Mesorhizobium japonicum MAFF 303099: one gene and its partner. The protein of the gene in region 1 interacts with the protein of each later gene in a pairwise test. Links are inferred from orthologs where the notes say so. Each region holds a gene or a part of one and is shown in the gene's direction. Other genes may lie near its edges. The genes, in order: MAFF_RS02485 and ndk.

The links.
Region 2: the proteins of MAFF_RS02485 (region 1) and ndk interact in binary tests that used the Escherichia coli proteins (3 or more experiments, as listed by UniProt). The link is inferred for Mesorhizobium japonicum MAFF 303099 from one-to-one orthologs.

Annotation. Positions count from the first base shown.
Region 1 is NC_002678.2:246,229-261,364, reverse strand. What follows is about bases 2,009-4,870. They hold MAFF_RS02485 (5-formyltetrahydrofolate cyclo-ligase), read left to right. Parts: upstream 2,009-3,045; coding sequence 3,046-3,696; downstream 3,697-4,870. Other genes in these bases: ald (alanine dehydrogenase), read left to right, coding at 4,360-4,870; MAFF_RS02480 (Lrp/AsnC family transcriptional regulator), read right to left, coding at 3,729-4,202; MAFF_RS02490 (NAD(P)/FAD-dependent oxidoreductase), read right to left, coding at 2,009-2,884. Also shown: MAFF_RS02495 (bifunctional 2',3'-cyclic-nucleotide 2'-phosphodiesterase/3'-nucleotidase), read right to left, coding at 1-1,468; more of MAFF_RS02490, read right to left, coding at 1,619-2,008; more of ald, read left to right, coding at 4,871-5,475; MAFF_RS02470 (outer membrane protein), read left to right, coding at 5,687-6,979; MAFF_RS02465 (DUF1203 domain-containing protein), read right to left, coding at 7,214-7,681; MAFF_RS02455 (GNAT family N-acetyltransferase), read right to left, coding at 8,495-9,058; sseA (3-mercaptopyruvate sulfurtransferase), read right to left, coding at 9,064-9,945; MAFF_RS02445 (alanyl-tRNA editing protein), read right to left, coding at 9,985-10,728; MAFF_RS02440 (cysteine synthase A), read right to left, coding at 10,728-11,762; MAFF_RS02435 (SDR family oxidoreductase), read left to right, coding at 11,989-12,810; MAFF_RS02430 (alpha/beta hydrolase), read left to right, coding at 12,905-13,879; MAFF_RS02425 (DEAD/DEAH box helicase), read right to left, coding at 13,987-15,136. UniProt on the Escherichia coli protein: Involved in the removal of 5-formyltetrahydrofolate.
Region 2 is NC_002678.2:6,533,430-6,548,498, reverse strand. What follows is about bases 7,033-9,827. They hold ndk (nucleoside-diphosphate kinase), read left to right. Parts: upstream 7,033-8,116; coding sequence 8,117-8,539; downstream 8,540-9,827. Other genes in these bases: MAFF_RS32175 (molybdenum cofactor biosynthesis protein MoaE), read right to left, coding at 9,493-9,827; MAFF_RS32180 (YbaY family lipoprotein), read right to left, coding at 8,602-9,366; MAFF_RS32190 (DUF2934 domain-containing protein), read right to left, coding at 7,643-7,912; MAFF_RS32195 (glutathione S-transferase family protein), read left to right, coding at 7,033-7,556. Outside these bases: MAFF_RS32235 (ABC-F family ATP-binding cassette domain-containing protein), read right to left, coding at 1-1,584; MAFF_RS32230 (hypothetical protein), read left to right, coding at 1,571-1,807; MAFF_RS32225 (MucR family transcriptional regulator), read right to left, coding at 2,524-2,976; MAFF_RS32220 (hypothetical protein), read right to left, coding at 3,129-3,332; MAFF_RS32215 (DMT family transporter), read right to left, coding at 3,325-4,251; MAFF_RS39835 (hypothetical protein), read right to left, coding at 4,297-5,133; MAFF_RS32205 (LysR substrate-binding domain-containing protein), read left to right, coding at 5,246-6,205; MAFF_RS32200 (DinB family protein), read right to left, coding at 6,284-6,796; more of MAFF_RS32195, read left to right, coding at 6,864-7,032; more of MAFF_RS32175, read right to left, coding at 9,828-9,972; moaD (molybdopterin converting factor subunit 1), read right to left, coding at 9,978-10,235; pgsA (CDP-diacylglycerol--glycerol-3-phosphate 3-phosphatidyltransferase), read right to left, coding at 10,237-10,833; excinuclease ABC subunit UvrC, read right to left, coding at 10,930-12,996; MAFF_RS32155 (SDR family oxidoreductase), read right to left, coding at 12,993-13,757; MAFF_RS32150 (outer membrane protein), read left to right, coding at 14,170-14,826. UniProt on the Escherichia coli protein: Major role in the synthesis of nucleoside triphosphates other than ATP. The ATP gamma phosphate is transferred to the NDP beta phosphate via a ping-pong mechanism, using a phosphorylated active-site intermediate.

The DNA of each region.
Region 1 (15,136 bases):
TGAAGATGCCGGCCGACATTTCCAGCCATTCCTTGACCTGCGCTCCGGTGATTTCGACGGCGCGCACGGTGTTGGGATAGAGATAGAGGTCGGCGACGTTCTTGATGGCGATGTCGCCCGCCGGCACGTCGGTGTAGTAGTCGGCGCCGTTGCGCCCGCCCGCCTTGAAGGGAGCGGCGGCCGACAGCAGCGGCACGTCCTTCCACTGCGTGCTCTTGAGAATATCCTTCAGATACCAGGTCTGCGCCTGGCTGACGACCTGCACCGACGGATCGTCGGCGACCAGCGCGAAATAGGAATAGAGCGGCGCGGAGGTCTTGCCGACCGGACGGCGCACATAGGCCAGGGTCGCCTGGTGGTCCTGCTCGAGGGCGGCGATGATGCGCTTGTCGTCGGAAACCGTCGGCTTGGCCTTGTTGTCGACGCGCTCGAAGATCGGCCGCGCCTCGGAAGTCGCGGAGACGACCTTCCATTTCGATCCGTCACGCTCGAGCATCAGGTCGATCAGCCCCATATGCGAGCCCCAGAAACCGCCCATCACGGCGGGCTTGCCCTGCAGCGTGCCTTTCTGCGTGTCGACGCCTTCGAGCGACTGAAAGTCCTTCTTGCCGGGGAACACCAGATGCTGGTGGCCGGTGAAAACCGCATCGATGCCATCGACGCCGGCAACAAAGAACGAGGCGTTCTCCATCATGTCGCCCTGCTTCACATCGATGCCGGAGTGCGAGAGCGCGATGACGATGTCGGCGCCCTCTTCCTTCATCTGTGGCACCCAGGCCGTGGCCGCCTCGACGATGTCGCGCGTCTTGACGTTGCCTTCGAGATTCTTGAGGTCCCAGACCATGATCTGCGGCGGTACGAAGCCGATAATGCCGATCCGGATCGGCTGCTCGGCACCCGAACCGTCCTTGATCTTCCTGTCGAGGATCACGTAGGGCTTGAGATAGAGCTTGTCGTCGCGCGGGTTGGCGGCAAGCTCGGTGCCGCGGATCAGATTGGCGCAGACGAAGGGGAAATTGGCGCCGGCCAGCACCTTGTCCAGGAAAGACAAGCCATAGTTGAACTCGTGGTTGCCGAGTGTCGAGCACTCGTAGCCCAGCAGGTTCATGCCTTTCATGACCGGATGCAGATCGCCGTCCTTCAGGCCTTTCTCGTAGGCGATGTAGTCGCCCATCGGGTTGCCTTGCAGCAGGTCGCCATTGTCGATCAGCATCGAATTGACGGCTTCCTTGCGCACCGCGTCGATCAGCGATGCAGTGCGCGACAGACCCATCGTGTCGTTGGCTTTGTCGGCGTAGTAATCGTAAGGCAGAACGTTCACATGGATGTCGGTGGTTTCCATGATCCGAAGATGCGCCTGGTTGGCCTGCGCCCGGGCGGAGAAGGGATGAAGCACGATCAGCGCCCCTGTGGCTGCGGCGCCAGCGAGGAAACCGCGGCGGGAGACGGGATGGAGCAGTTGCGACATGTTTTCTCCTCATTGACAAGCTGACACGCCCTGCCCCGAGGCGAACTTCGCGCCGAAATCAGCTCAAGTCCACTCAAGAAGTCGCGCGCATCCGCACATCAATCCATCAGCTAGAGATGACGGGCGGATGAATGGGACAGTGAAGAAAAGTCAGGTCTTGTCGTCGTCGCCCTGGGTGATCAGCCGGGCGCTGCGCTGGCCGGTGACGTAGATCCACAGCCAGCTCAGGGAAACCGCAAGCCGGTTGCGGAAACCGATCAGGAAATAGATGTGCGCGATGCCCCACAGCCACCAGGCGAGCCAGCCCGTGAGCTTGATCCAGCCGAAATCGATCGCGGCGGCGCGTTTGCCGATCGTCGCCAGATCGCCGGCATGTTTGTAGTGAAATGGCCGCGCGGTGTTGTCACCGCCGAGCCTGGCCTTGATGGTCGCGGCGACGTGGCGGCCCTCCTGCTTGGCGGAAGGCGCCACGCCGGGCACCGGCCGTCCATCGGGCCGCAGCACAAGGGCTGCGTCGCCGATGACAAAAATCTCCGGGCTGCCGGGCACGCCGAGGTCAGGCTCGACGAGCACCCTGCCCGCACGGTCCGCCTTCGCGCCCAGCCATTCGGCTGCGGGCGAAGCCGCAACGCCGGCTGCCCACAGGATCGTTCGGGCTGCCAACTGCTTGTCGCCAAACACGACACCTTCGGCGTCGCAGCGCGTGACGGCCCGGCCGAGTTCGACCGTCACGCCGAGCCGCTCGAGCGCCTTGCTGGCGTAGTCGGAGAGTTTTGGCGCGAAATTGGCCAGGATGCGATCACCGGCCTCGATCAGCACCACGCGTGTTTGCCGCGTGTCGATGTTGCGGAACTCGCCGCGCAGCGTGTCGTGCGCCAGCTCGACGATAGTGCCGGCCAGTTCCACGCCGGTCGGCCCACCGCCGACGATTGCAATAGTCAGCAGCGCCTCGCGTTTGGCGGGATCGGTTTCCCGCTCGGCCTGCTCGAAGGCCAGGAGAATGCGCCGCCGAATGGTGGTGGCGTCCTCCAGCGTCTTCAGGCCGGGCGCGAAAGGCTCCCATTCGTCATGGCCGAAATAGGCATGGCGGGCGCCAGTGGCGAGCACCAGCGTGTCATAGGCGACGGCGCTGCCGTCATCGAGCAGCACGCGTTTGCCGGCACGGTCGACGCCGGTGACATTGGCCAGCAGCGTCGTCACGTCCTTGCGCTTGCGCAAGAGATGGCGGATCGGCCAGGCAACCTCGGAGGTCGCCAGCGCGGTCGTCGCCACCTGGTAGAGCAGCGGCTGGAAAAGGTGGTGGTTGCGCTTGTCGATCATGGTGATGCGCACCGGCTGTCCAGCCAGCGCGTGGGTGAGTTCGAGGCCGCCGAACCCCGCGCCGACGACAACAACATGATGGCTGGCCTGGTTCATCTCATTCACCCTGATGGCAAGATGCCTGTCCCGGATGTAGGTATTTTTGTGCAATGCAACAACAGAAGGAAGTACCCGGGACTCGCCGTCCCATGTCGTGACTGCACAAGTTGTATCGTGTAGCGAGGTATAGCGTCATCGGACACGCTAAGAGGTGGCACATGGCCAACGATCATGACGACCAGGGTCCGGCACAGTATGCCTCGCCTCCCTGCTTCATGCACGAGCTCGATCCGGAATTCCGGGCGCCGCTATCCGACTGGACCGATGTGCGGCGCTGGCGCAAGGCCGAGCGCGAGCGGTTGATCGGAGCCCGCCTTGCTGTTTCGGCCGACGCGCGAGCAGCCATGTCGCAGCGCATCGCCGAAGGGCTCGACACGATCATCGGTGAAATCCGCGGCCGCATGGTCAGCCTTTACTGGCCGTTTCGCGGCGAACCGGATTTGCGACCATGGATGGCGTCCATCAACGAGCACGGCGGCCGCACGGCGTTGCCCATCGTCGTCGAGAAAGGGCACCCCCTGATCTTCCGTGCCTACAAACCGGGCGACCGATTGGAAAAGGGCGTCTGGAACATACCGATTCCGGCCGAGGGCGATCCGGTGCTGCCGGACATCGTGATCGCGCCGATCGTCGGCATTGATCCGGCAAATTATCGCCTGGGCTATGGCGGCGGCTTCTTCGACCGCACGCTGGCCGCCATGCCGTTCAAGCCACTGGTCATCGGCGTCGGCTACGAACTGCAGCGCATCGCCACCATCTGTCCGCAGCCGCACGACATTCCGATGGATCGAATTGTCACTGAAGCCTGAAGCCTGTCGAGAGCAAGGTCAGGCCGGCAAACTCAAGCCATCTCCGGCTTCATCCCCATGGCGGTGCGGTCGACGATTTCGCGCAAGGCGAAGGACGAGTTGATCTTGGTCACATGCGGCATGGCCGACAGCCATTCCTTGTGGATGCGCTCATAGTCGACCAGGTCTTTCGCCGCGATGCGCAGGATGTAGTCGTATTCGCCCGACATCAGGTGGCAGGACAAGACATTGGGGCAACGCTTGATCGCTGCTTCGAAATCCGACAGCGTCTTCTCGAATTGGCCCGACAGCGATATATGCACGATCGCCGTCATCTGATGACCGAGTGCGGCATTGGACAGCCGGGCATGGTAGCCGCGGATAGTGCCGGATTTTTCCAAATTATCGAGCCGGCGCGAACAGGCCGACTGCGACAGGCCAACCTTCTCGGCGAGCGCGGCATTGGGTATCCTGCCATCCTTCTGCAAAGTCTCGAGAATGGCGATATCGATCCTGTCGAGCGGCATTTTTCGTGAATCCTGCGAATATCCTGCTATTTTACGCAAGGATTATCGAAACCGGCCTGCACACGCAAGCGCATTCGCAAACACTTGCGAGCCGATTCATGGTTCACTCCGACAATACAGGGAGTGAGCCCAAAAGGGCCCGGATCAGGAGAAGAAAATGCGCGTCGGCTGCCCCAAGGAAATCAAGAACCACGAATATCGCGTCGGCCTCACGCCAGGCTCGGTCCGCGAATATGTGGCGCACGGCCACGAAGTGCTGGTCGAGGCCGGCGCAGGCGCCGGCATCGGCGCCGATGACAACGCCTATCGCGCCGCCGGCGCCACCATCGCCAAGACCGCCGCCGACGTGTTCGCCAAGTCGGACATGATCGTCAAGGTCAAGGAGCCGCAGCCCAATGAGTGGGTTCAACTGCGCGACGGCCAGATCCTGTACACCTACCTTCATCTGGCTCCGGATCCGGAACAGACCAAGGGCCTACTCGCTTCGGGCGTCACGGCGATCGCCTACGAAACCGTCACCGACGATCGCGGCGGCCTGCCGCTGCTCGCACCGATGTCGGAAGTCGCCGGCCGGCTGTCGATCCAGGCCGGCGCCACGGCGCTGCAGAAGGCCAATGGCGGCCGCGGCGTGCTGCTCGGCGGCGTGCCCGGCGTGCTGCCCGGCAAGGTCACCGTGCTCGGCGGCGGCGTCGTCGGCCTGCACGCGGCCCGCATGGCCGCCGGCCTTGGCGCCGACGTCACCATCATCGACCGCTCGATCCCGCGACTGCGCCAACTCGACGACCTCTTTGCCGGCCGTGTGCACACCCGCTACTCCACCGTCGAAGCGCTCGAGGAAGAATGCTTCTCGGCCGACATCGTCGTCGGCGCTGTGCTGATCCCTGGCGCTGCAGCGCCCAAGCTCGTCACCCGCGAAATGCTGTCGGGCATGAAGAAGGGCTCGGTGCTGGTCGACGTCGCCATCGACCAGGGCGGCTGCTTCGAGACCTCGCATGCGACGACTCACGCCGAGCCGACCTACGAAGTCGATGGCGTCATCCACTATTGCGTCGCTAACATGCCAGGTGCCGTGCCGGTCACCTCGGCCCACGCCCTTAACAACGCCACGCTGCACTACGGCCTGCAGCTCGCCGACAAGGGCCTCAAGGCGCTGGTCGACGACCATCATTTGCGCAACGGCCTCAATGTCCACAAGGGCAAGATCACCAACCGCGCGGTCGCCGAAGCGCTCGGCTACGAGCTGGTCGAGCCGAAAGCAGTTCTCGCGGCCTGATACACCCAGAAAAAGTCAATTTGCTGTTGTTGCCCGCCGGTCCACTCCGGCGGGCTTTTTATTGGCCTTTCTAGGCGACAAGCCTGGTTACTCGGCAGATCGGTATCAGCTGCAGAGGTAGGTTGCCCAAGACTGTTGCATATTTGTCATTCCTAGTCTGGCCGACTCCCTGCTAGAGACATCGTGGGTTTATTGATTGGGGGTTTGGGCTATGTTTCTTCGCGTTTCTGCGAAATCTTTTCTGTTGGGCGCCGTTTCTGCTGTGGCTTTAATGTCTGCAGCCCAAGCGGCTGACGTTGTGCAGCCTGTCGAAGCATCCGGTTTCAACTGGAGCGGTGCTTATATCGGCATCGGTGGTGGATTTGGCGCCAGTGTGCACAAGTTCAGCGTTGCGCCGATTATCGACTTCAATGGCATCGGCGGCAACGGCGTATTCGGCGAACTGACCGCCGGCTACGACTATATGGTCTCCGATCGTTTCCTCCTGGGCGGGTTCATTGACGCCAACGGCGGAAACATCGGCCCGTCGATCAGCATTCCAGGTGCCGATATCGACCTGACCAATTCTTACGGTTTCGACGTCGGCCTGCGCGCTGGCTATCTCCTTAACCCCGATACGCTCGGCTATGTGCTCGGCGGTTACAGCTGGCAGCATTTCAAGCTCGATGGATCGGGCTTTGCCGAGGGCTTGAATTTCACCCAGAATCGCAGCGGCTATGTGCTCGGCGTCGGCATGGAAACCGTACTGCGTGGCAACTGGACGTTGAAGACCGAGTACCGTTACGCGGCCTATGGTGACAAGTCGGTTATTGATTTTGGGGGCGGTTCTCTGAACGTGGAACCGTCCACCCATACCTTCCATATCGCCGCCAACTATCGCTTCGGCGCTCAGAACGGTGGCGGCGCTTCATTTGCGGCCCCGACCTACAACTGGACCGGCTTCTACGTTGGTGGCGCGCTTGGCGCCGGCACGGCGGTTCACGACCTTGGCGTCGACCTTGGTGGCGGCGCTCTCGATCTCAACGGCATTGGCAGCGAAGGCGTGCTCGGCGAAGCCAGCATTGGTTATGACTACGATTTCGGCAGCTGGGTTGCCGGTGTACAGCTCGATGCCAGCTATTCTGGAATTCGCTCCAAACTCGACATCCCTGGCGGCTCGATCAAACTCGACAACGATTATGGCTTCGATGCTTTGGCCCGCGTTGGCGCCAAGGTCAACGAATCGACCCTGGCCTATGTCATCGGCGGCTACAGCTACCAGCATTTCGACCTGCACGCTTCGGATCCGGTCGGCGATATCATCGATTGGAACAAGAGTGGCTTCACGGTGGGTGGCGGCCTCGAAACGGCGGTATCCAGCAACATGACCGTGGGTCTTGAATATCGCTATTCGCAGTTCGGCAAGAAGGACTTCTCGTCCGAATTCGGTGCTCCGGATGGTACGCTGACCGACAAAGCTTCGTTCCAGACCGTGCGCATCGGCGCGAAGTACAAGTTCAACTAAGAAGCCCTCCAGACAAAAGTTGCGGCCCGTCGGCCTGGCCGGCGGGCTTTTTCTTTGCCCGGAACACTCTTTTTGCGCATGCAGGCAAACAAAAAAGCGGAGCCAAAGCCCCGCTTCCTCGATATCGAGATTGCCGCCGGTTCATCCGCGGTCGGCCAATCGATCGACACTCGCTTTCTACCGCATCTATGCGACGGGAGTACGACAGGCTTCTTGACCGCAATCCCCTGCGAGTCAGGCCCGTTCAATCCGGCACTGATAGCAGTTGTTGCGCGCCGAGCGGACATGCACATAGGCAATGTCGTGGCGTTCGAACAAAGTCTCGGCCCGCGCAGCGATTGCTCCGGTTGGAATGACTCCACCGCTGCCGTAGACGATGCGGTCATCCCTGCCATAGCCGCGCACGATATAGTCGGGGCTTTCGAGGACCTCGGGAAGCGCTTCGGTCTCGGCAGCACGCTCGCACTCTTCCGCATGCAGAAAGATCGGCCCGGTTTCGGCATAGGGCTGAAGCTCCGGAAAGGGGCGGTAGGCAAGAATGAGATAGGCATCGCCGGCGGCGATGTTCTTCAGGCAATGCCGGCAAGGCATGCCGTCGCCATCGGAAATCCGCCGCTCTGGCGTCTGGCTGTAAGCATCGGGACCGCCGCGCTGCAGCGCCCTGACATGTTCGGTGGGTAGCGCTTTGAACTGAATGGCCATGGTGAAAACCTCCGGTTTGTTGACCGGAAATTATGCGCTCGGGTCCATGCTTCCCACCCGATTCTTGCCAAGGGATCGAGGTCCGATGCGATGTTGGCGATCAGTCCCCCGGACCAAGGCACCAGCGATAACGCCAAATCGTCTAAATAAGCCGGCTAACCAGATTGGAGATCACCGAATGAAATAGTCGAAGCGTCGCAATGTCACCCTGCGATTCTGCCAGTTTTCGTTCTGCGTCGGCATGAGCAGGAACTCCTCGCCGCAGCCAACGGTCTCCAGGGCATAGCCGGGTACACCGAATTCGCGCACCAGCGTGCCTTTCAACGAAGGGCCTGTTGTTCGGACAGGACCTGGTTCGACTGGAAGGAGCCGACTGCGTCGGTGTGTCCTTCGATCAGCACGCGCGCCGGGATCGCGGCGCAGGATGCGTTGCAGTGCATCGGCGATATTCTCGATCTTGTCGTATTGCGAACTGGAAATAGCTGCCAAGCCGAAGCCGAAATTGATCGACTGGATGTCGATCGAGCGCGCCATACGGCGCAAATCCGGCCGGCGCTTGAATTCGCGGATGGTGACGCGCTCGTTCGGCCGCAGCTTCACTCGCGGCGCCGCCTCGAGCTTGCGCTCGATCGTCGCGGTCGAGGGGGTCGTCGCCTAGGCGGCGGCAAGGCTCGGCATGGCAATCGCGGCGATCAGAGCGGCGGCCAGTGTACGGCGTGTTCTCCTTCGGCCTCGGCCGCATTGACGATGCGGGCAAGATGCCAAAGGCAGGCTGAAGCGCCGATGAACGGCCGGTTCAGGTTCCGGCCGATGTCACGGGCGCATGACGCTGGCCGAGCGCTCGGCGAAAGGCAGCGGATGCACGACCTCTTTCTTCTGCGCGACCGGCTTGAAGCCGAGCTTCTGGTAGAGCGGCAGAGCCGCCGGATGGTCCAGCGTGCAGGTCTGCACCGTCACCCGTTTCGGCCCATGCGACCAGGCGGCTGAAATCGCCGAGCCCAGGAACCATCGGCCAATACCTTGCCCGGTAGCATGTTCCATCATGCCGAAATAGGCGAGTTCGACTTCATCAGGCAGATGCGGCTTGAGGTCAAAGAAGCCGGCTGGCGCACCGTCGAGGTAGAGCACCCTGATGTCGCGGTCCTCACGGTGGATGCCGGCCGAAAGCTCCTCATCGTCCAGCCTGAGAACATTCACCCAATGCCATTTGCGCCCGACCCGGTCCATCAAATAGCGATAGAAATGCAAGGGGATGTCCTTGGTCTTCAGCAACGCAACCTGGCGGTTGTAGGGCACTGGCGGGGAGACGGCGGGAGGGGCATCCATTTCGAGAAAAGTCACCGTGACTTCAATGTCCTGCAGCACACCGTTTTCCATCGCGTTCATTCCTTGCCGGTCTTAGCGGGACCGGGCGTCGCGGGGCCGGTCACGACAGGCGTGTCGGAGAGCCCGCCCCATTCCGTCCATGAGCCGTCATAGAGCCTGTTGTCGGTGTGGCCAAGCGTCTCCAGCGCCAGCGTAACCACCGCGGCGGTGACACCGGAGCCGCAAGATGTGACGACGGGCTTCGACAGGTCAATGCCGGCCTCCTCGATCACCTTGCGCAAACGGTCCTTCGACAACAGCATGCCGTTTTCCGACAGGGCGGAGTACGGTACGTTGCGCGCTCCCGGCATATGGCCGGAGCGGATACCCGCGCGGGGCTCGGGCTCGGCGCCGGTGAAGCGGCCGGGTCCACGGGCGTCGGCAATCTGGCTGGCGCTGGTCTCGACGATCCGGCGCATGTCGGCGAGGCTGGCGACGCGGCCGGCGTCGAAATCGGCATGGAACACGCTTGGCGCGATCTTCGTCGGCTCGGCCGTTACCGGCCGGCCGGCCGTTTTCCAGGCGTCGAATCCGCCATCCAGGATATAGGTCTGGAAAACACCCATAATGCGGAACATCCACCATGCCCGGGGTGCCGAGAAAAAGCCGGGACCATCATAGACGACAATGGTGTCATCGGCGGACACGCCCATCGAACCAACATATTGCGCGAAATGCTGAGGCGAAGGCAGCGTGTGCGGCAAAGCAGCGTCGGGATCCGACACCGCGTCCTGATCCAGGAAACGGGCGCCCGGGATGTGCGCTGCATTATATTCGGCGCGCGCGTCGCGCTTTTGCGCCGGCAGGTACCAGGATGCGTCCACGATGGTCAGGCCGGGCTCGCCCAGGCGCGCCTGCAGCCAGTCCGCATCGACGGTGAAAGGACTGTCCTGGGCCATTCTGGTTCTCTCTATCCCGGGTAAGCAAGTGTTGCGTGTTCAGGCTGCCGGCATCGGGCCGAAGCGGATGCGGAAGCGCCTGTTCTCGCGGCCCTTCTTCTCGATCTTGCCGATGTGGATTTCGCCGATCTCGCCGGTGCTTTTCACATGTGTGCCACCACAGGGCTGGCTATCGACCGCGCCATTCTCACCAATGCAAACCAGGCGTATCTTGCCGGTGCCGACCGGCGGCCGGACATTTTTTGACTTCACCAGGCCGGGGTTAGCGGCGAGTTCCTCATCGCTGATCAGCCTGGTGAAAATCGGATGATTGGCGCGCACCAGATCCATCAGGCTCGCGGTCACCTCTTCTTTCGAGAAGCTGGCGTCCGGAATGTCGAAATCTACACGGCTATCGTCCTCGGAAACCGCCGCACCGGTGATTGGAAACGGACAAACGACGGTAAGCAGATGGCAAGCCGCGTGCATGCGCATCAACAGGTGCCGACGTTCCCAGTCGATGGCGAGTTTGACCTTCTCGCCAACCGCCAGGGCCGCCTGCTGCGGCGCCGGTACGTGGATGATCTCGTCCTTGGTCTCACCTGTGATGGTGGCGGCAATGGCGATGCGGCTGCCGTCGGCACGTTCGAGATGGCCGGTATCGCCCGGCTGGCCACCCGAGGTGGCGTAGAAGATCGTCCGATCGAAAATGATGCCGCCACGATCATTGACGGCAGCAACCGCCGCATCCGCCGTGGCGAGATAGGCATCGTCGCGAAACAACGCTTCCGTCTTGTGCGCCATCATTCGACCTTTTCGAAAGGCACCGAAATCTTGCTCTGCAGTTCCATCCACCCCGGCACCGGGAGATTCTTCTCGCGCAGGAATTCCGGATTGAACAGCTTCGACTGGTAGCGCGTGCCGTAGTCGCAAAGAATGGTCACGATGGTGTGGCCGGGGCCTAATTCCCTGGCGAGCCGGATGGCGCCGGCAATGTTGATGCCGGTCGAGCCGCCGACGCACAGGCCCTCTTCCTGGATCAGGTCGAAGACGATCGGAAGCGCGTCCTCGTCCTTGATCTGGAACGAGAAATCCGGCGTGAACCCTTCTAGATTGGCGGTGATGCGCCCCTGCCCGATGCCTTCGGTGATCGAGCTGCCTTCGGACTTCAACTCGCCGCTGGTGTAAAAGCTGTAGAGGGCGGCACCAAGCGGGTCGGCGAGCGCGATTTTCACATCCTTGCTCTTGGCCTTCAGCCCGAAAGCGACGCCGGCCAGCGTGCCGCCTGAACCCACCGCCGAGACGAAACCGTCAACCTTGCCGCCGGTCTGTGCCCAGATTTCCTCCGCCGTGGTGCGGATATGCCCATCGCGGTTGGCGACATTGTCGAACTGATTGGCCCAGATGGCGCCGTTGGACTCGGTCCTCGCCATCTGCTCGGCCAGCCGTCCCGACAGTTTCACGTAATTGTTGGGGTTCTTGTAGGGCACGGCCGGCACCTCGATCAGCTCGGCGCCGAGTAGCCGGATCGTGTCCTTCTTTTCCTGGCTCTGCGTATCGGGAATGACGATGACCGTGCGATAACCCAGCGCCTTGGCGACCAGCGTCAGCCCGATGCCCGTATTGCCTGCCGTTCCCTCGACGATGACGCCGCCCGGCTTCAATAGGCCGCGCCGTTCGGCGTCGCGGATGATGAAAAGCCCGGCGCGATCCTTGACTGATTGCCCCGGATTCATGAATTCGGCCTTGCCCAGGATCTCGCAGCCGGTTTCTTCGGACGCTTTGTTAAGGCGGATCAGAGGCGTGTTGCCGATCGCGTCGATCACAGAACGGGGCATTCAGGATTCCTTGTGTGCGTGCGCCGAAACCCTAGAAACCCGAAGCTTTGGTTTCAAGGCAAGAATTTGCCTGGTCCAGTCGCATTTCGGGTACTGCTGTACATCCACGCCCTCCAGAGCTGGCTCGATATCGCACGGTTCATTTTCATCTGTGGTCGAAAAGCACTCTTTTCATTCGATTTCTTCACCGCTAGAGCAAGGCACCAACAACTCGGCAGGGCGCAACATGACACTCTATCGGGCCGATCCGAAACACGGCGTCGCCTGGGTCACGGGCGGCAGCAGCGGCATTGGCCGCTCGCTGGCCAGGGATCTGGCGTCCCAGGGCTATGCGGTGGCGGTAACGGCACTGGACGATGATCCGATCGACACGCTCATCGTCGAGACCGCGCAGATGCCGGGCAGCGTCACGGCCTTTCCCTGCGACGTCACGGACGAGCCGCGCATGGCAAGAACGGTGGCCGCGATCGAGAAGGAGCTCGGCCCTATCGTGCTCGCCGTCTTCAATGCCGGAAACTACATTTCGACGCCTGGAGAAGCCCTCGTCGTCAAGGACTTTCGCCGCACTTTCGAAGTTAATTATTTCGGCATCATCAACGGCTTGGTGCCGGTCGTTGAGTATATGCGCGTGCGATCGCGCGGCCATGTCGTGCTGGTCGGATCGGTTACCGCCTATTTCGGCTGGCCAACCACTGCCGCCTATGGCGGCACCAAGGCGGCGATCAACATCCTGGCCGAGTCGCTGAAGTATGATTTCGACAAGATGAACATCCGCGTCCAGGTGATAAACCCCGGCTTTGTCGACACGCCGCTGACCGAAAAGAACATGCTGCCGATGCCGGGCCTGATGCCCGTCACCCGCGCGACGCGCCGCATGATCAAGGCAATCAAATCTGGCGGCTTCGAAGTCACCTTTCCTTACCGAACGAGCTGGCCGCTGAAATTTCTCGCTTTGTTGCCCAGGCCGATAAGCCGATGGGTGATCAGCTTGATGACCAGCTGGAAGGCACGGCCGCTGCATTACGAGCGCAAGCCACCCAACGAATAGGATGCCCACAGGATTTGGTGGTGTGACTGCCTGAACGGCCGTTGCCTGTTCATGGCCACCGCCATAGGCTTGTTGTTGTTGCGTGGAGTCTGCGATGGGGCGACGGATCGTGCTTGCTGTGCTGGCCCTGGTCGCCGTCCTTGCATTGGCCTTCGTCTACGGTCCACGCGTTCCCGTCAACACCACGATCCGCTTTGACCCCTCTGTCATCGGTGACGATCCGCAGGCCTATGTGGCCAAGGAGGAGGCCGCCGTGCCCGGTATCCGCGACGGGCTGGAGAAGGAGATCGTCTGGGCCAATCCTATGGTGCATGCCAAGACGCCGCTGTCGATCGTCTACATCCACGGTTTCTCGGCCTCAAAGGGCGAGGTCCGCCCGCTGCCCGACGACGTGGCCGACCTGCTCGAAGCCAATCTCTTCTACACCCGCCTGACCGGTCACGGGCAGGACGGCGCGGCGATGACGCAGGGCAGCGTCAATGGCTGGATCAACGACTATGAGGAAGCGCTCGCCATCGGCCGGGCGATCGGCGACAAGGTGATCGTCATCTCGACCTCGACCGGCGGCTCGCTGGCGGCATGGGCAGCAACGCAGCCCGGCGCATCGAATGGGGTGGCTGCCATTGCGTTCATCTCGCCCAATTTCGGCGTAAAGGCATCCGGCGCCGAGATCCTGACCATGCCCTGGGGCAAACAGATCGCCGAACTCGTGATCGGCAAGGAGCGCAGTTTCGTGGCGCGCAACGCGCTGCACCAGAAATTCTGGACCACCAGATATCCGGTTGCCGCGACGCTGCCGATGCAGGCATTGACGGAACTCGCCTATAGGGCGCCGGTGGAGAAGGCTGATATCCCTGCCCTGTTCATCTTCTCGGATTCGGACAGGGTGGTGCGGCCAGACCGCACTCGCGAGATCGCAGGGCGTTGGGGGGCACCGCACGAACTGGTGCCGGTCGACGACACCGGCGATCCGGACAACCATGTCATTGCCGGCGATGTGCTGTCGCCATCGACCACGGCATTTCTCGCGCAACGGATTGCCGTCTGGGTCGAGGCGGTGGCGAAGTAGAGTGCAGAGACGAAAAGGGCGGCTGAAGCATCGCTTCAGCCGCCCTTTCTCTATCAGTTAGGCAACCAGCCAAGCGCCAAGACTTGGCCGACCGCGACGAGGCTTGGTTAAGCAGCCCGCGCTGCCGGACGCTTGCCGCCGAAACGGCGCTTGTTGTTGCCCTTGAAGGGCTTGGCGCCTTCCGGCTTGCGCTCACCGGCAAAGGCCGGCTTGTCGCCGAAGCGCTTCTTGCCAAAGCCGTTGCCCTTGTTCTCGCCGCCCGGCCGCCTGCCGTCGCGACGGCCATTGCGGTCGTTGCGATCATTGGCGGGCTCGAAGCGCTCGTTCTTTTCAGCCGGATTGCGCTGCGGATCGGGGCTGCCGAGATGGTCGGCAACGATCGGCAGCTTGGTGCGGATGATGCGCTCGACCTGGCGCAGCTTGCTGTTCTCCGAAGGATCGCAAAGCGTGATCGCGATGCCGTCCATGCCGTTGCGGCCGGTGCGGCCGATGCGGTGGACGTAGCTTTCAGCCTCGTCCGGCAGGTCGAAATTCACGACATGGCTGATGCCGGGTACGTCGATGCCGCGCGCCGCGATGTCCGTCGCGACCAGAATGCGGACCGATCCCTCACGGAAATCGTTCAGCGCCTTCTGACGGGCATTCTGCGACTTGTTGCCATGGATGACGGCGGCCTTGAAGCCATCGCGCTCGAGGTCCTTGGTCACCCTGTCGGCGCCATGCTTGGTACGGGAAAAAATGATGACGGACTTCATCGCCTCGTCTGCGAGCATCGTCGACAGCACCTGGCGCTTCTGCTTGGTGCGGGCGAAGACGACGCCCTGGACGATCTCAGCCGCCGCGGTGCTTTGCGGCGAGACTTCGATGCGGACGGGGTTCTTCAACAGGCCCTTTGCCAGTTCGGCGATCTCGTCCGGCATGGTGGCCGAGAACAGCGCCGTCTGGCGGTCAGGCGCGGTCGCCTTGGCGATGCGCTTGACGTCGTTGATGAAGCCCATGTCGAGCATGCGGTCGCCCTCGTCCAGCACCAGCCATTTGGTATCGGAGAGGATGAGGTCGCCCTCGCGCACCAGGTCGGTCAACCGGCCGGGCGTGGCAATCAGGATATCGACGCCGGGAGCAACCTTCTTCACCTGGCTGAAGCGCGAGACGCCTCCCAGCACGAGTGCCGTCGAGACATGGGCGCCCTTGGCGAGGATCTTGATGGTATCCTCGATCTGCACGGCGAGTTCGCGGGTCGGCGCCAGGATCAGCGCG
Region 2 (15,069 bases), 6.3 Mb from region 1 along the record:
CTTACCACGGCGATCGCCGGACACGCCAGTGACCAGCGTCTTGTAGTCCTCAAGATCGCCGTCATACGGGTTGACCGCGCCGTCCTTGACCAGCCACAGCCGATCGGCGGTCGCCTCCAAGAGATGCCGGTCGTGCGAGATCAGAATGACGGCGCCGGGAAATTCGTTGAGCGCATGGATCAGCGATTCACGGCTGTCGATATCTAGATGGTTGGTCGGTTCGTCTAGGATGAACAGGTTCGGCCCCTCGAAGGCCGACAGACCCATCAACAGCCGCGCCTTCTCGCCACCGGACAGGTCCTTGGCGGGCGTATTCATCTTCTCGGTCGTCAGACCGAACTGGGCGACGCGGCCGCGCACCTTGGATTCCGGCGCCTCCGGCATCAGCCGGCGGACATGCTCATAGGCGTTTTCCTCCGGGCGCAGATCGTCGAGCTGATGCTGGGCGAAGATCGCCACCTTCAGCCCCGGCGCCACCGTCATTGTGCCGCTCTCCTGCTTCAGCCGGCCGGATAGCAATTTGGCGAAAGTCGACTTGCCGTTGCCGTTGGCGCCGAGCAGCGCGATGCGGTCGTCGGCGTCGATGCGCAGCGTCATCTTCTTGAGGATCGGCTGGCCTTCGGTGTAGCCGACATTGACGTTGTTCAGCGCTACGATCGGCGAGGCCACGGTCTTCACCGGTTCCGGAAATGAAAACGGCCGCACCGAATCGTTCACGATGGCCGCGATCGGCTTCATCTTTTCCAGGGCCTTGATGCGTGACTGTGCCTGTCTGGCCTTGGACGCCTTGGCGCGAAAACGCTCGACGAAGGACTCCATGTGCTTGCGGGCGGCTTCCTGTTTGACGCGGCCCTTTTCCTGCAATTCCTTCTGCTCGGTGTACTGGCGCTCGAACTGATCGTAGCCGCCGCGCCAGAAGGTCAGCTTCTTCTGGTCGAGGTGAACGATCGAGTTGACGGCCCGGTTGAGCAGGTCGCGATCGTGCGAGATCAGAAGCACGGTGTGCGGGTATTTCGACACGTAGTTTTCCAGCCACAACGTGCCTTCGAGATCGAGATAGTTGGTCGGCTCGTCGAGCAGCAGAAGGTCCGGCTCTGAAAACAGCACGGCCGCCAATGCCACGCGCATCCGCCAGCCGCCGGAGAAGGACGAGGCCGGCCGGCCTTGCGCCGCGTCATCGAAGCCGAGGCCGGCCAGGATGGTGGCCGCGCGGGACTCGGCCGAATGCGCGTCGATGTCGGCCAGCCGCATGTGGATGTCGGCGATGCGGTGCGGATCGGTGGCCGTCTTTTCCTCTTCGAGCAGCGCCGTGCGTTCGACGTCGGCCTTGAGCACGATCTCGATCAGCGGCTCCTCGGTTCCGGGCGCTTCCTGCGCCACCTGGCCGATACGCGTGTTCTTCGGCAGGCTGATCGAACCGGTCTCGGAGGGAAAATCTCCCGTGATGGCCTTGAACAGCGTCGTCTTGCCGGTGCCGTTGCGACCGACAAGGCCGGCCTTGGTGCCGGCCGGCAAGGTCAGCGAGGCGTGGTCGAGAAGCAGGCGCCCGGCCATGCGGAGCGAAAGGTCGTTGATGATCAGCATGGCCGCGCTTTTGCACCGGACATCGACGCTTCGCAAGGCCTTGCGGGCCAGTTGGCCCGATCGCGTGAAAACGGGCGGCAGCGGCAGCGCCCTCCGGCATCAACCCGGGGGCATCAAATGGCGTCGCTCGGACTTTGATTGCCAAGTCGCCGATCGCAAGACCGCCGGAACGGATATTGAAGATACCGGCCTGAGGAATTTATACTATTTCTATTCGTGTTGATATAATTTTAGTACCGACTAAACGGGAGAGATCGAGTGTTGACCAAGAACAGCGTTGTCTCAACTTTGCTTTCAGTTACCATCGTCGTCGGCGCGAGCGCGACACATGGGCAGAATGCAGACGATTATCCGCGACGCCGATCCATTTTCCCGCAGGCAAGTCCAGCGCCACCATCAGCGACGGTGTAGAGCGAGGGGCGAGTGCCACCTACTCATTTGGCGCAAGGGCCGGGCAAAAAAGCCGAGATCATACTCAGTTCGGTGGAGAACAACGGCGTTTTCTCCATCTACCTACCCGGCGCCACCACCAGAAAGGCGACAGCGGCATCGATGTACAAGGCCCAACAATAGCCGGCACCGGTGCGGGCGTCACCAAATGGAGCGGCGCCCTTCCCAAGGACGGCGACTACATCATCGTGGTCGTAGGGACGCGCGGCAATGTTGATTGCGATCTAAAGGTTTCGATCCACCGAGCAATTCCAGGAAAAGCGTGAACATCTTGTCCAGAACAAGCGCACTGCGCTTTCCCTTTGCTTCAAAATAAGCATTGCAGCAGTTCATGTTTCACTTAAACGGTGAACTGCTCCAGATTTTTTTCTTTAGAACGCGGCACCCAAATTGCGCCGCTCACATCGACACGGCAGCACGATTGCACCAGGCAATCGTGCTGCGACTTGCGCAGAACAAAGCGACCGGGCCTTTCAGGAGGCCGCCCGCTCAGGCCTTTGCCTTGCCTTTCTTTGCCACGGCGGCCGGCGCTGCTGCCGGTTTGCGGCCAAGCCCTGTCGACTTTGCCAGCGCCGACCGGGTCGCCGAGTAATTCGGGGCAACCATCGGGTAATCCGGTGGCAGGCCCCATTTGGCCCGATAGTCGTCCGGGCTCAAACCATAGTCTGTCCTGAGGTGTCGCTTGAGCGACTTGAACTTCTTTCCGTCCTCCAGGCAGATGATGTAGTCGGGAAACACCGACTTTTTCGGGTTGACGGCCGGAACCAGGCTCGGGCTTTCCACGACGACCGCGCCAGCCAGCTTCCGAACCGATGCACTGACGCTGGCAATCAGGTCAGGCAGGCCAGAAGCCGGGAGTGGATTGTTGCCGACATAAGCCGAGACAATATCGGCCGTTAGCTCTATAACGGTCTTATCCTCGATATTTGACAATTCTTTCATCCTATTTGCGAGAAAGTCATCCACCCCAGCGAAGACTTTCGTCGATGTATCTCTTTAACCGCGTCCCCCAGCGGGTCGCCAAGCGCCAAAACGAATCAAGACTTGGCGTCAACTATTTTTATGGGAAATCGACGCCGCGCAAATTAGAAAATCTAATACTTGGAAGCGGCAGACTTGGTCGTCCGGGCATCCGCCAATATCTCAAGAATACGCCGCCAACGGGCACAGCGCCCGAAATCCTTCTGCTCAATCGCCTTTTCAGCCTTCATCGCCGCGTAAAGCGGTGCCTCGGCGCCAAATTCCTTGATCAGCCAATGCGCTTCCTGCCTAGCGAGACGTTCATTGTCGTCAAACATAGTCTTGCGCCTCCGAGCGCTCCAGACCGACCGCGATACAACTGCCGATGACGAGGACAGCGCCGGCAATGGCGGTCGTCGTCAACTGTTCCCCGGACAGCGTCAGCAGCAATGTCGACGCAATCGGCGTGAGATAGGCGACGACCGCGACCTTGCCGCTGCCTTCAAGCTTCAAGGCGCGCGACCAGAAGTAATAACCCAGCCCCATCGGGCCGGCGCCGAGATAGAGCCCGAGGGCCAGATCCATGCCGGCGGGCCAGGCGACGCCTTCGCCAGCGGACCATAGAAGCGCCAAGGCGACGCCGACCAGCGATGAAGGTAGCAGCAGGCGATCGGGCGAAGTGGCGAGCCGTCCCACCATCACCGAATAGAACGCCATGCACAGCGCAGACCCGAATGCGGCGAAATAGCCGACGAGATCGCCTTGGAACCAGTTGTTCTCACGCCCTCCCGAAATCACCAGCGCGACGCCGACAAACCCAAGGACCGCGGCAAGACCCAGCAAGGCCGGACGCCGGGGATTGTCGAAGGCGATCACCGCCGCGGCGACCATCAAGGGCCAGGTGTAGGCCACGAGATTGGCTTCGATCACCGGCATCGAGGCGAAGGCGATGTATTGCAGCACCATGGTGCCGACCAGACCGATGATGCCGACGGCAAGCGCTGCGACCGCGGCCCGGGGCGCGACCGATGGAGCCGCCTCACGGCTCATGAACCGGATCAAGGCGAAGACCAGTGCAGCTCCCGCAAATTGCAGGAACTGCACTTGCGATACCGGATGGGTTGCCAGCAGGGATTTGCCGACCAAGGCATTGGTCGACCACAAAGCCACCGCGCCGGCAGCAAAGACAAGCGCGGATATCGAACTTGATCCATGCCGAAACAATCGGCCTGGGGCTCTATCCCTGTGTTGGACCATGATCTCGTCCGAAGACCGGCTCCCACTTCTCGGGATCATGGTTGACTACCATGATCCCCTGGCTCCGCCCGAAACCTGTGTTTCGGAGGCCGGAGCGGGCGTCGGATGCTCCGCCTCGAACCGGCGATAGGCCGGCAACTGGTTGGTCCAGACATCTTCGGCCAATTCGTTGACCCACTCGCGGTCGTGATCATTGTCGGCGGCGAGATAGAACATGCGGTTGTCGTCGACATAGGGCTTGGCCACCGAACGCTGGTTGAGCACCAGGGTGACGCGCTCGCCGTACTGGATCGGGGCGGTGCGATGCAGCACGCCAAGAAACTGTCCGAGTGTCGCGTAGTTCATCTTGTGATCGATGCGCATGATGCGGTTGCGCGGGATCTCGCGGCCGGATTCGAGGATGGCGCGGCCGGTCTCGGAATCGTCGCAATAGATTTCGAGATGGCCCCCGACCAGCGGATTGCTGATCGACAAAGGAATAAGCTCGGTGACCGGAACGCCGTCGCAATGCCATTCGACGGCGCCGTCCCTGGGATTCATGAAGGTGACGGTCGAACCGACGATCGACAGCGGATAGGGCTCCAGCTTCGTGCCCATCATGTCGGACAGCCGCTCCAGGCGCAGCTTGTCGTGCAGCAACTCCTTGATTTCGGGGATGAAACGGTCGGCGCCGGTGATGAAGGTCAGGTCGAGGTGCTTGTGCACGGCATGACTGTCCTTGAGCTTCAGCGCGGCCTCCTCGATTGCGGCGAGCAGTGCCGGGTCATAGCCATGCAGATACTGTGCAACGCCGAAACTCGACACTTTCCAGGCGGTTTCGTGGCCGATAATGGCCTCACGGCTCATCGCATAGCGCAGTTCGGGTATGGTATGTGCGTTCATTGTACTTCTCCAAGTGGGGGGCAAACACTTAGTTAACAGTCGATTGAATTAGCCCCCCCTGTAAAATTAGGAATGCTGGTGCTAGTGTAAGCCCAGCTTAAGGTCGAAGCCCGTGCGTTTGCTCAGTCAGGTCAACCTCAATTCGCTGAAAATCGTGGAGAGTGCTGCGCGCCACGGGAATTTCACGCGAGCCGGCGAGGAACAGTTCATCACCGCTTCAGCGGTCAGCCAGCGCGTCAAGAGCCTGGAAGACCAGCTGCGCTTCAAGATTTTCCAGCGCGGCGGCAATGCGGTGTCGCTGACGCCGGAAGGCGAGACCTATGTCTCGCGCGTTCGCGAGGCGCTGGAGCGGATCGTCGCCGCTAGCATGGAAGCGACCGGACAATCGCAGGAACATGTGCTGAAGATATCCGTGCTGCCGACCTTCGCCGCGCGCTGGCTGTTTCCGCGCCTGCCGGAGTTCCAGCGGCGATATCCCGATATCGTGATGCGGGTTTCGACCTCCTACGCGACGCATGAGTTCTCGACCTCCGATTTCGACCTCGAAATCCGCTATGGCGACGGCCATTTCAACGGGCTGCCATCCGATCTGCTGTTTCGGGAAGACCTGACACCGGTGTGCAGCCGCAAATTGTTCCATGAGGTTCTCGGCGACAAGCCGGTGTCCAAGGTGGAGCCGGACGATCTCAGGCACTTCACGCTTCTGCATTCCGACACCTGCACCCAGAACTGGCAATCCTGGCTTGGTTTCGCCGGCGCCAGCTTCGTGCTCAGCGAAACCAAAAGCATCTATTTCGACTCGTGCATGATGTCCTACGAGGCGGCCAATGCAGGAATGGGCTTTGCCGTGGCCAACCGTGCCTATATGGCCAGCGACATTCGCGCCGAAAAGCTGGTCGCTCCCTTTGCCGTCCACCATCCCAATAGCGCCGGCTGGTATTTCGTGTCTCCCCACAAGTGCCTTGCCGCACGCAAGGTTCTGCTGTTCAAACAATGGGTCATGGCGGAAGCGGCTTTGACGCAACGCCAATTGGACAGTGAAATCCGCGACCTGGCTACCGAAGCTGTCTGAAATTGCCGAATGGCCTGACGTGAAGGCCATGCTTCTGCAGAAGATGCGGCGATAGTCGGCGCGGGCCGCTTACCTGGATCAGGCGAAAGCCCTGCCCTCTTCGGTACGCTGGAAATGCGCCAGATCGAGCAGCACGGAAGGACGGCCCAGAACCGTCAGGATCATATGCGCCTGGCCGCGATGATGGGTCTGGTCGTTGAAGACATGCGCCAGCGCAGGCGCAAGGCGCTGCGAGACGGTGCGCATATCCGACAGCGTCATATAGGTGAAGCGGCCCGACAGCGCCTTGTCGCTCAAGCCGGAAAGCCAGTCGATGATCCGCCGGTCCTCCGCCTCGCGCGCCGTCCTCAGCTTGGGAAAGGCCCGATGCAGTATGGCGTCCAGTGCCGTCGGCGCGTCGCCCTCGCCGGTGAAGCGCTTCATCCAGATGCGATCGGCGGCAAGCAGATGGTTGAGGGTGCCCATCAGCGAGCCGAAGAAGGCGCCGACATCGCGATTGAATTCCTCGTCATCGAGGTCCGCGGCGGCATCATAGATGCGGCCATTGGCCCATTGATTATACGCCGCAAACATCATGAAGTGCTGTTTCATCTTTTCTCCCGCCCCCCCGTTTCGGGGTGTCGCGAGCGATACCTAGACCGCAAAGAGACCCGCGCCAATGACCATTCTGCTTTATGAGCTCGTCGGGCGTGACGCGAGCCGTCCGTTCAGTCCGCATTGCTGGAAGGCGACGATGGCGCTGGCCCACAAGGGGCTTGATATCTCGACCGCGCCGACGCGTTTTCTCGAGGTGCCCACCATCGAGGGCGGCGCTTCGAAAACCGTTCCGGTGATCCGCGACGGCGACAAGGTCGTCATCGATTCCTTCGCCATCGCGCTCTATCTCGAGGACGCCTATCCGGACCGGCCGACGCTGTTTGGCGGCGAAGGCGGCAAGACGATGGCGCGCTTCATCGAGCGCTGGTCGCAATTGACCATCCACCCCTACGTCACCACCGCAGCACTCATCGACCTCCATGGCATGCAGGACGACGAGAACGCCGTGTATTTCCGACAGAGCCGGGAGCAGCGCTTCGGTAGGCAGTTGGAAGATGTCGTCGCGGCGCGCGATGCCGGCCTGGCGGCGTTTCGGGCTTCGCTCGAGCCGCTGCGTTCGACGCTGGGTTATCAGCCTTTCATCGGCGGCGCTGCGCCGCTGTTTGCGGACTATATCGTCTTCGGCGCGCTGCAATGGGCACGCATCGCAACGCCCTACCAGCTGCTTGAAGACAGCGACGTCGTGGCGCAATGGTTCGCCCGCTGCCTCGATCTGCATGGCGGGCTGGGACGAAAGGTTGCCGCGGCGGCCTGACGGCCGCAAGCGCCTGCCCTGCCCGCATGGCAGGTTGGCGCGCCGTCAATCCGTGGCGAAAATCAGCGGCGGGATAGCGGGCCTACCTACTTGGCCGCCTTCTTTGGCTTGCTGGTCTTCGGTTTGCTGGCTTTCGCGGCAGCTTTTTCTTCCTTGGGAGCGGCTTTGGCCTTACTGACGCCGGCTGCCTTCTTGGCCGGCTTCTTGGCCGCCGGCTTGCCCGCATCCTCCCGAGCGATGTCGGCTGCCGCCTGGTGCCAATGGCGTTCGTGGTGACCGGCCGGCTGCCCCTCTTCCTGCCAGATCTGATGTGCGCGGTTGCGAATGCGCTCCTGACGATCGTCTGCCATGGTCATGTTGTCTCCATTCGGGCCGACTTCAGCGCGGCGCCGACACGTGACTATAGCAAGCAAAATGTTGCTGTGCAGCCATCTGATGTCGTCTCCCTGCTCGCGCTCCGGGCGTTCGCTTCGCGGACCGCTCCTCACCCCTTGGCAATGGGCCGGGCGGCTTGTATAGAGCCCGCCACTCTCAATTCCATTCTCAGACAAGGACGACCCATGGCGCTCGAACGCACCTTTTCCATGATCAAGCCGGACGCTACCCGGCGCAACCTCACCGGCGCCATCACCAAGATGCTGGAAGACGCCGGCCTGCGCGTCATCGCTTCGCGCCGCGTCTGGATGAGCCGCCGTGAGGCGGAAGGTTTCTACGCCGTCCACAAGGACCGCCCTTTCTTCGGCGAACTGGTCGAGTTCATGTCGTCGGCTCCGACGATCGTCCAGGTGCTGGAAGGCGAGAACGCCATTGCCAGGAACCGCGAAGTGATGGGCGCCACCAACCCGGCCAACGCCGCCGAAGGCACCATCCGCAAAGTGCACGCGCTGTCGATCGGCGAGAATTCGGTGCACGGCTCCGACGCGCCGGAAACCGCGGCGCAGGAGATCAAGTACTGGTTCTCGGACACCGAGATCGTCGGCTGAGCCGATATCATCAAGTCTGATGTGGAAAAGGCCGGCGCTTCGCCGGCCTTTTCATTTGGCGATCAGCTCGCGGCGCTGAAGCGCAGGATTTCGCGGCCGTTCTTGTCCGATATGGTGAGCTTGCCGGCATCGACCTTGTAGGACGCCGCCTTGGCCAAAGCATCGAACAAGGCCTTTTCCTCGGCCATCGCCTCAGGCGCGCAGGCCTTGTAGGTCGAGCCGATGTCGCTGATCGCAATCGCCTGGCCATCGATTTTCGCGGTGGCGAAATAAGTGTTGCAGGGGCCGCTGCCGCCGGCCTTGCCGGCCTCGCTGACCCTGAACGTCGCCTGCGGCGCGGTGATGGCGCCGATGCCATCGACATAATCGACCACCCAGAGCTGACCAAAGACGGAGGCCGTCGGCTCGGTACCTGACGCCACCATCTTCAGCATGATGGTCTGCGGCGTGTCGGTCAGCGGGTCGAGCTGATGGCGCACATCGGAAATGAACATCAACTTGCCGTCAACGGTGATCCGCGCCTGCAGCGCATAGGTCATCTGCGACCGGATCACCGACGGATCGAATTTGATCTCGAAGCTGATCGGCACCTGGCCAGCCGGCTTGATAGTCTGCTCGCCGATGATCTTGGCCGGTGCATCGGCCAGCGAGACATCGGCAAGCTGGACCGAAAGCACGGCGCTGGGCGGCAGGGCGATGCGCTCGCGATAGATCACCTCGCCCCTCACCGCCTTTTCAGCGGCCACGGACAGTTCCGGCACCGCCAGGACGCTGACGACCAGAGGCACGAAACCGAAGACGAAGAACTCCGCGAGCCTGCTCAGCATGACCACCTCCCTTGCCCCAGGCTGCCAGTGCCCGGGCTGCCAGTGCCCTGGCCGCCGATGCCCTGGGCTGATCAACCTCACGCAATTGGCCAAAGGATTGCGGTCAATACATGGCTGCGACGGGATTTATTCGGACGATGACTTCCAGCGCTTTGCCGCCTGGGTGTCGGTTTCCTTGGCCTCGACCCAGCCACCTTCGGAACCATCGGTGCGATGCTCCTTCTTCCAGAAGGGCGCGCGCGATTTGAGGTAATCCATGAGAAAGTTCGCCGCCTCGAACGCGGCTTGGCGATGGGCCGAGGCGGCCACCACCAGCACGATGTTTTCGCCCGGACGAATCTTGCCATGGCGGTGGATGACGGTGAGGCCTTGCAGCGGCCAGCGCTCAACCGCCTCGGCGGCGATACGGCCGATCTCGGCCTCCGCCATGCCGGGATAATGTTCGAGCTCCAGTGCCGAGAGCGCGCCCTGCTCATCGCGGCAGAGGCCGGAGAAAGAAACCACCGCGCCAACGTCCGCGCGGCCTTGGGTCAGCGCAGCGATCTCGGCGGCGACGTCGAAATCCTGGCGCTGGATGCGCACGGTCGGCGCCAGGACGGCCGACATGGGTGTCAGCCTCCGGTCATCGGCGGGAACAGCGCGATCTCGCGCGCGCCCGCTATCTTTTCGCGGTGGTCGACATGTTCTTGGTTGATGGCAACGCGGATCACGTCGGGATATTGCAGCGCATGTTCGTAGCCCTCGCCGCGCGATTGCAGCCAGCGCAAGAGGTCGGCGACGGTCTCGATGTCGGCGGGCAATTCGACGTCTTCCTCTGACGTGCCGATCCGTTCGCGCACCCAGGCAAAATAGATGAGGCGGGTCGTCATTTCACTCGTCCATGATGTGCTTGAGGCCGGCGCGGAAATAGTCGTAGCCGGTGTAGAGCGTGACGAGTGCGGCTATCCACAGCAAAACGAGGCCGGTCTGCGTCGTCAGCGGGAAGATCTTGTCGCCGGCCGGTCCCGCCAGCAGGAAGGCGATGGCGACCATCTGGATAGTGGTCTTCCACTTGGCAAGCTGCGTCACCGGCACCGAGACCTTGAGCGCCGCCAGATATTCGCGCAGGCCAGAAACCAGGATCTCGCGGCACAGGATGATGATGGCCGCCCACAGCGACCAGCCGGCAATGCCGGCATGGCGATCGGTGTCGGCCGCCAGCAGCAAAAGGCAGGTCGCGACCAGTAGCTTGTCGGCGATCGGGTCGAGCATCTTGCCGATGTTGGAGGTTTGCTGCCAGGCGCGCGCAAAATAGCCGTCGAAATAATCGGTGACGGACGCCAGCAGGAAAATGACCAGCGCCGACCAGCGGGCGAAGTCGCTCGATTTCAGATGACCTTCGAGAAAAAAGCACAGCACCACCAGCGGCACCGCGATGATGCGGGCGTAGGTCAGCATGTTGGGCAGGTTGAACGCGCGCTGGGCCATGTCTGGTGGACTCTTTCTGCCTGCGTACTCAAATCAGAAGCCAATGTAGGGGGTCAACAGGCCAGATTCGACTGACCAGCGGAAAGTGCCGAATTTTCAACTTTCGTGGAAATGATTGTAGACCAGTTTGGCGACCTGTTCGGAAATACCGTCGACTTTCCTCAGATCCTCGATCGCGGCACGGCTGACGGCCTTGGCGGTGCCGAATGCCAGCAGCAGCGCCCGCTTGCGGCCGGGGCCGATGCCGGCGATCTCGTCGAGCGGGCTCTTGACCATCTCCTTCTTGCGCCGCGCCCGGTGCGAGCCGATGGCGAAGCGATGGACCTCGTCGCGCAGCCGCTGGACGAAATAGAGAACAGGGTCGCGCACCGGCAGCGAAAAAGAATCCCTGCCCTTGACGAAAAAGCGCTCGCGGCCGGCATCGCGGTCCTGGCCCTTGGCGATGCCGATCGCCACGACGCGGTCCTCAATGCCGAGATCGGCGAGAATCTTGCGCACCGCCGTCATCTGGCCCTGGCCGCCATCGATCAAGATGACGTCGGGCCAGGCTGGGAAGCTGCCGGAGATGTCGTCTTCGATATCATCACCCGCTTCCGCCGAGGCCGCGTCGTTGGGCGCGACATCGCCATGCTCCTTGAGCAGTCGCGAAAAGCGCCGCTCCATCACCTCGCGCATCATGCCGAAATCGTCGCCCGGCGTGATCTCGGTCGAGCGGATGTTGAATTTCCGGTACTGGTTTTTCACAAACCCTTCCGGCCCCGCGACAACCATGGCGCCGACGGCATTGGTACCCATGATGTGCGAGTTGTCGTAGACCTCGATGCGCACCGGTGGCTTGGCCAGGCCGAAGGTCTCGGCGAAACCGGCAAGCAACCGTCCTTGCGTCGAGGTTTCGGCCAGCCTGCGGCCCAACGCCTCACGGGCGTTCTGCAAGGCATTGTCGGTCAGGTCCTTCTTCTCGCCGCGCTGCGGCACAGAGATCGTAACCTTGCGGCCAGCGCGGGTGGACAGCGCCTCGCCCAGCAATTCCTGGTCCTCGACGCCGCGCGACAGCAGAATGTTCCGCGGCGTCGGCTTGTCGTCGTAGAACTGCGCCAGGAACGAGCCCAATACCTCGGCCGCTTCCAGGGCCGGATCGGCTTTCGGGAAATAGGCGCGGTTGCCCCAGTTCTGGCCAGTGCGGAAGAAGAACACCTGGATGCAGACCTGGCCGCCTTCCTGATGGATGGCGAAGACATCGGCCTCGTCGACGGTCGCGGGATTGATGCCCTGATGGCTCTGCACATGCGACAGGGCGGCCAGCCGGTCGCGATAGATGGCGGCACGTTCGAAATCGAGGTCCTCGGAGGCCTGCTGCATGGCGGCCGAAATCTCGGTCTTCACCTTCTGGCTGCGGCCGGACAAAAAATCCTTCGCCTCGGCGACCAGTTCGGCATAGCCCTCATGCGAGATTTCGCCGGTGCAGGGGCCGGCGCAGCGCTTGATCTGATAGAGCAGGCATGGCCGGGTGCGGTTTTCGTAGAACGAGTTGGTGCAGCTGCGCAGCAGGAAGGCGCGCTGCAGCGAATTGATGGTGCGGCCGACGGCGCCGGCCGAGGCAAAGGGGCCGAAATAATCGCCCTTTCGCGACCGCGCGCCACGATGCTTGTAGATGCCGGGCGAGACATGGTCGCCAGTCAAAAGGATATAGGGGAACGACTTGTCGTCGCGCATCAGCACGTTGAATCGCGGCCGCAGGCGCTTGATAAGATTGGCTTCGAGCAGCAGCGCCTCGATCTCGGTGCGGGTGACGACGAATTCCATCGTCGACGTCTCGCGCACCATGCGGCCGATACGGTTGGTGTGGAACCGGCCTTGCGCGTAGTTAGTGACGCGCTTCTTCAGGCTGCGCGCCTTGCCGACATAGAGCACGTCGCCTGCGGCGTTCATCATGCGGTAGACGCCGGGCGCGTTGGGCAGCCGCTTGACCAAGGTCTGGATCACCTCGGCGCCGACCATGCCTTCGGCATCCCCGGCATGCGGCGTCCAGTCGATGGCCGTGAAGGCGACATCCGGACCTGTCGGTTCGACGATCTCCTCCAGCGCCTCATCCTCAAGGTCGATTTCGGGAGGCAGGTCATCGGCCCCGCCACGCGGCTTGTTCTTTTGGTCTAAAGGACTCATTCCGTCATGCCTGTCACATCGGGCGTCTGCCATGCAAGATGCTGGCCGCCATCGAGCGCGATCATCTGACCGGTGACCGAGCGCGCATCCCAGAGATAGCGGATGGTGGCGCCGAATTCCGGCAATTCCGGGCCGCGCTTCAGGATCAGGCCAGCGAGCTGTGCGTCAAAATCGGAATCGTCCTGGCGCACATTCTTCAGTGTCGGGCCAGGACCGATCGCGTTGACACGAATGCGCGGGCCGAGCGCCTGCGCCAGCATCTGCGTCTGGGTCCACAAAGCCGACTTCGACAGCGCGTAGGAGAAGTAGCGTGGCGTCGGGCGCCAGACGCGCTGATCGATGATGTTGACGATCAGCCCCTCGCGCCCTTCGGGCAAGGCGCGGGCGAAATTCCGCGCCAACAGCGCCGGCGTTTTCACGTGGATGGCAAAGTGGCGGTCCCAGGCCTGCCAATCGAAATCCTCGATCGAATCATCGACGAAAAGCGAAGCATTGTTGACCAGCAGCGAGATCGGCCCCAACGCGGCCTCCGCCTGACCAACGAGGCCGGCGACAGCATTCGTGTCGGTCAAGTCCGCCCCAACCACGGTGGCGCGGCCGCCAGACTGGTTGATCCCCGCCGCCAAGGCATCCGCCTCGCCCTGCGAGCGATTGGCGTGGATGGCGACGGCAAAACCATGGCCGGCGAGGTCTTCGACAATTGCCTTGCCGATCCGTTTCGCCCCGCCCGTCACCAGGGCCGCGGCAGTGGCTTTGCTCATCTGCTGTCAATCCTCAATTTCGGCCCGAAAACACGACGCCGACGAAATATGGCCCGGCATGCGTTAAACGGCATTCGCACTTGGGGCAGCATTGTGGCGAAACGCCCGGTTCGGCATGCCGACTCGTCTCGGAGTCGGAACCGCCGGAAGCAATATAGGACGCTGGACTCCTTGCACCAAGCGGTGTGCAGCGCAGCATGAAATGGCTGCTGACATTTCGCTGTTGCGAAGATGCAACGTCAAGGTTCCGCCTCATTCGCGCCGGGTAATGACCCAAGTTCAGGTTCGCTTCAGCCGCATTTTGACACGACATTTGGAACCGACGAACGCCAGATCCGTTTCACCCCCCGGACGGGTTGATGGCGATCGTGAGAAACAAGCCTGTGTCCTGTGGCTTAAGGAGTAAAGAACAATGCAAGCCAATCTCAAATTCGCACGGCCGCTGGCCGTTGCGCTCGGGCTCTTCGCCCTCGGTGGTACTGCCTATGCCGCAGACGTCGTCCAGGAAGAGCCCCCGGCACCCGCACCGGTTGCCGAACTGCCTGTCGCATCCTGGGCCGGCCCCTATGCTGGTCTTAACGTTGGCTACGGCTTCAGCGGCCGTACCAAGGAGAAGGATTTCGACGTTTCGACCGACACCAAGGGTTTCGTCGGCAGCGTCTTCGGCGGCTATCAGTGGCAGCAGGAGAACTTCGTGTACGGCGGTGAAGCCGAACTCGGCTACAACGGCGTCAAGGGCGACGATAACGGCATCAATTCCAAGGCCGGCTTCGAAGGCTCGCTGCGTGCCCGTCTCGGCTACGCCGTGACCCCGGAAATCCTGCTCTATGGCACCGGCGGTCTCGCCGGCAGAAGCCTGAAGGTGGAAGACACCGTCCTCGGCGTCAGCGACCGCGCCACGATGCTCGGCTGGACCGCCGGCGTCGGCACCGACATCAAGCTGACCGACAACGTCTTCGGCCGTGTCGAGTATCGCTATACCGACTTCGGCAGCAAGAGCTTCGACGGTATCGGCAAGGTCAAGGCCACCGACAACCGCGTCACCTTCGGCGTCGGTATGAAGTTCTAAGTCGTTCAAGCCACGACACGAAAAAGCCGGGCCTCGCGCCCGGCTTTTTTATTGCCTGTACTCCCCCGACCCTTCTCCCCTTGTGGGGCAGGAGAAGCCGCAAAATAGCCGTTGCACGCTTCTAGGCTTGAAAACTGCATGGCGAACCTGCAAGCGCGGGCTTCGCTGCCGTCTCGGCGCCTCGCCCGGACCTCAGAGCGTTTCAGCACTCGGTTGGACCGATGGCCTTTCCTGGAAACTGTC